Regions from separate parts of the Streptomyces sp. NPDC034099 genome, predicted to be linked through region 1. Evidence: riboswitches for the same ligand, from Rfam matches in the RefSeq annotation. Region 1 holds a riboswitch; the other holds the start of a gene.
What was found. A riboswitch is a leader RNA that binds a small molecule or an ion and turns the genes downstream of it on or off. The one in region 1 is predicted to bind cobalamin.

Region 1 (2,190 bases):
GTCATCTCGCTGCTCATCGTCCTGTCCGTGCACGTCTTCTCGGCCGCGTACTACACCCTGGCCAAGGCGCCGGGCGAGTTCAGCGGACTGCACACCCGGATCGACGCGCTGTACTTCACCGTGGTGACGCTCGCCACGGTCGGGTACGGGGACATCACCCCGCGGGGCCAGGCCGCGCGGGTGGTGACCATCCTGCAGATCACGTACAGCTTCGTCTTCCTCACCGCCGCCGCCACCGCGCTGACCACCCGCATGCGGGACATGGTGGTCCGACGGACCGAACGGGGCGGCCGGTCCCGCTGACGGCGGCGCGGCCCGGCCGAGGGCTTGAAGCTGCCGCGGCGTCACCTTCTAGCCTCGGTCGCACACTCGTGGAGGAGCCCCATGACACACGCGACCGACGGCACCCGGCGCATCGGCGAACTCGCGCGGGAGACCGGGCTGAGCATCCGCGCCCTGCGCTACTACGACCGGCTCGGCCTGCTCACCCCGTCCGCCCGCAGCGAGGGCGGCCACCGCTGCTACGACGCCGACGACGTCCGGCGCCTGCACCGCGTGCTCGCGCTGCGCAGCTTCGGGCTCCCGCTGGCCGAGATCCGCGCGGTGCTGGACGCCGAGCCGGACCACGACCCGGCGGAGCTGATCCGGCGGCAGCTCGACGTCGTCGAGGAACGGCTGCGGCAGACTGCGGAGCTGCGGATCCGGCTGCTCGGTGTGCTGGGCGCGCTGGACACCGCGGTGGCCGGCTCGGCCGAGGCCTATCTGGAGGTGATCGAGGAGATGACGGCCGTGGAACGTCCCCTGACGCCGGAAGAGGTGGCCCGTCTGGGCGACGCGCGGCGCCGCTGGGCCGAGTCGCTCGGCGAGGAGGAGCTGCGTGCCCTGCACCACAGGCGCGCGGAGATCTTCGCCACGATGGACGAGGACGAGCGGCGGCAGCTGACGGACCGGCGGCGCCGGGCGTTTGCGCAGCCCTGAGGCCTGTCCGGCGGCCCGGCGGGGCGCCCGCCGGGCCCGAGGCCCGCTTGTGCCCGCCCCCGGGGGAGCACTACTGTCGCCACGCCTTGGTGAACGGGAAATCCGGTGTGATGCCGGTGCGGCCCTCGCCACTGTGAATCGGGAAGTCCGGCTCCGGCCCTCACGGGCAGCCACTGGATCGCTTGCGATCCGGGAAGGCGGAGCACGGGCGGTGGTACCCGTAAGCCAGGAGACCGGCCAAGGCGCGTCGTCCATCCACGAGGTGCTGGAGAGGGTCTGCTGAGCCATGCACATAGCCGAGGGCTTTCTGCCACCGGCGCACGCGATCGCCTGGGGTGTCGCGTCCGCGCCGTTCGTCGTCCACGGAGTCCGGTCACTCACCCGTGAGGTCAGGGAGCACCCGGAGAGCACGCTGCTCCTCGGCGCCTCCGGAGCCTTCACGTTCGTCCTGTCGGCCCTGAAACTGCCGTCCGTCACCGGGAGCTGCTCGCACCCGACCGGCACCGGCCTGGGCGCGATCCTGTTCCGGCCGCCGATCATGGCGGTGCTGGGCACCATCACCCTGCTCTTCCAGGCGCTGCTGCTCGCCCACGGCGGGCTGACCACGCTCGGCGCCAACGTCTTCTCGATGGCGATCGTCGGCCCCTGGGCCGGGTACGGCGTCTACCGGCTGCTGCGCCGCTTCGACGTGCCGCTGATGGTCACCGTGTTCTTCGGCGCGTTCGTCGCCGACCTGTCCACGTACTGCGTCACCAGCGTGCAGCTGGCGCTGGCCTTTCCCGACCCGAGCAGCGGATTCCTGGGCGCGCTCGGCAAGTTCGGGTCCATCTTCGCCGTGACGCAGATCCCGCTCGCGGTGAGCGAGGGCCTGCTCACGGTGATCGTGATGCGGCTCCTCGTGCAGTCCAGCAAGGGCGAACTGACCCGGCTGGGCGTGCTGCTGACCCGGTCCGGGGAGCGGAAGCAGGAGGCGGTCGCCCGATGAGCCGCAACGCGAAGATCAACACCCTGCTGCTGCTCGCCGTGGCCGCGCTGGCGGTGCTGCCGCTGGTGCTGGGGCTCGGCGACCACAAGAAGGAGCCGTTCGCCGGGGCCGACGCGGAGGCGGAGACGGCGATCACCGAGATCGAACCGGACTATGAGCCGTGGTTCTCCCCGCTGTACGAACCGCCCTCCGGGGAGATCGAGTCGGCGCTGTTCGCCCTGCAGGCC
Region 2 (2,190 bases), on a different contig from region 1:
AGCTGCCCGGCAACCCGCTCCCCGACGGCTGGTCCGACCCCGAGGTACGGGCGGCGGTGCCCTACGACGAGATCGTCGGCAAGGCGGCCATTCCCGCGCTCTGCGCGGTGGTCGCGGCCTCGGCGCGGGCCCTGTGGCGGCACGGCCGGGTGCGCCGCCGCGCCCACCGCGCACTGGCCGGGCTGCCGGGCACCGGGGTGGCCGTACTGCCGGACGACGTGCCCTACGCGTACGCGCTGCCGGGGGGACGCCGGGACCGGGTGGTGGTGAGTACGGCCCTGCTCGACTGCCTCGAACCGGGCGAGCGGCGCGCCCTGTTCGCCCATGAGCGTGCCCACCTCGCCGCCCGGCACCACCGCTTCCTGCTCACAGTCCGGCTCGCCGCGCTGGCCAACCCGTTCCTGCGCCCCCTGCGGACGGCCGTGGCCTACACGGCGGAGCGGTGGGCGGACGAGGCGGCCGCACGGGCGGTCGGTGACCGCCGCGCGGTGGCGACCGCGATCGGCAAGGCGGCCCTCGTCTCCCGCGGCACCCCCGTCGCCACCCTCGCCGGCCTCGCGGCGCCCGGCCCGGTGCCCCGCCGGGTGGCGGCCCTGCTGGGGCCCGCTCCCGCCGTCCGCACCTGGCCCCCGGTGTTCACGTCGGTCGGCCTGGCGGCGTGGGCGGCGGCCGCCGGGACCGCCGTCTCGGCGATGTCGTCCGCGAACGCCGCCGTCACGATGTTCCTCATCCTGCGGGCCGCGACGCCGTTCTGACCGGTTCTCACTCCTTGACGCACGCATGCGCCAACGCCGACGGCTACATCATCGACGTCGACACCGTCCTCATACCGAAGAGCTGACGCGCGGACGGGCGTGGTGGCCCGGGGGAGCGGGTGAGGCAGTGGCCCGTCCCCCGGCGGGGCGATGACCCTGTGGTAGCTTGCGCAAGCCAGTCGAACCCACCTGGTGGGTCAGGGAATCCGGTGCGAATCCGGAACTGACGCGCAGCGGTGAGGGTGACGGGCGGGACACGGGCCACTGGGCGGCGTACGCCGTCCGGGAAGGCGTCCCGTCCGGTCGATCCCGAGTCCGAAGACCTGCTGGCACCCGTGCCGCGTGCGGCGCGGGCCGCATCGTACGGACGGGCTTCGCGCATGAGCCCTCGACGCCAGAGGATCCTTCCTTGCCCGCAGCACGCCCCGTCGGCCCCCGACGACGACTCCTTCTTTCCCGCCGTGCCCTGCGCGGTCCCGCCCTGCTCCTGTCCGGCGCCGTGCTGGCCTCCGGCTGCGGGTCCGGCGCGGGCACCGACGACCCGGCCGCCCGGGCCGACGCGGCCGGTTACCCACGCACCGTCCGTGACTGCGGGCACGACGTCCGGGTCGACGCGCCGCCGCGCCGGGCCGTCTCCCTCAACCAGGGCACCACCGAGATCCTGCTCTCACTCGGCCTCGCCGACCGCCTGGCGGGCACCGCCACCTGGACCGACCCGGTCATGAAGGGACTGGAGAAGGCGAACGCCGGCGTCCCCCGGCTCGCCGACGACATGCCGTCCTTCGAAACGGTCCTGGACGCCGAACCCGACTTCGTCGCCGCCTCCTTCGCCTCCACCCTCGGCACCGGCGGTGTGGCCACCCGCGAACGGTTCACGGAACTCGGCGTGCCCGCCTACCTGTCGCCGTCCGACTGCGCCGGCAAGGACAACAGCGGCGACGGCGACGGCGTCCGGAACGAGCCCCTCACCATGGACACCGTCTACGGCGAAGTCCGCGACCTGGCCCGCATCTTCGACGTCGAGCAGCGCGGCGAGAAACTCGTCGCCGAACTCGAGTCCAGGGTCGACAGGGCGACCTCCGGCATCGACGCCTCCGGCGTCACCCTCATGTACTGGTTCGCCAACTCCACCTCCCCCTACCTGGCGGGCTGCTGCGGCGCGCCCGGAGTCATCACCCGCGCGGTCGGCGCCGACAACGCCATGGACGACACCCACGAGGAGTGGCCGCAGGCCGGCTGGGAGACCGTCGCCGACCGGGACCCCGACGTCCTGGTCCTCGGCGACCTCACCCGCAAGTCGCAGACGGCGGAGACGGCCGCGAAGAAGATCGAGTTCCTGGAGTCCAACCCCGTGACCAGGAACATGACCGCCGTCCGCGAGAAGCGCTACGTGCTGCTCAGCGGGCAGGCCATGAACCCCACCATCCGTACCGTC

Region 2: it holds a riboswitch for cobalamin, as region 1 does, so the genes downstream of both, ACZ56V_RS24025 (ABC transporter substrate-binding protein) here and ACZ56V_RS22475 (energy-coupling factor ABC transporter permease) in region 1, are expected to answer to the same signal.

The regions. Positions count from the first base shown of each region.
Region 1 covers NZ_JBVISR010000007.1:408,715-410,904, forward strand. Annotated here, with positions in the region: gene ACZ56V_RS22465 (potassium channel family protein) at 1-303, shown strand, start outside; gene ACZ56V_RS22470 (MerR family transcriptional regulator) at 385-978, shown strand; cobalamin riboswitch at 1,049-1,234, shown strand; gene ACZ56V_RS22475 (energy-coupling factor ABC transporter permease) at 1,265-1,963, shown strand; gene ACZ56V_RS22480 (energy-coupling factor ABC transporter substrate-binding protein) at 1,960-2,190, shown strand, end outside.
Region 2 covers NZ_JBVISR010000008.1:300,400-302,589, reverse strand. Annotated here, with positions in the region: gene ACZ56V_RS24030 (M56 family metallopeptidase) at 1-755, shown strand, start outside; cobalamin riboswitch at 915-1,100, shown strand; gene ACZ56V_RS24025 (ABC transporter substrate-binding protein) at 1,165-2,190, shown strand, end outside.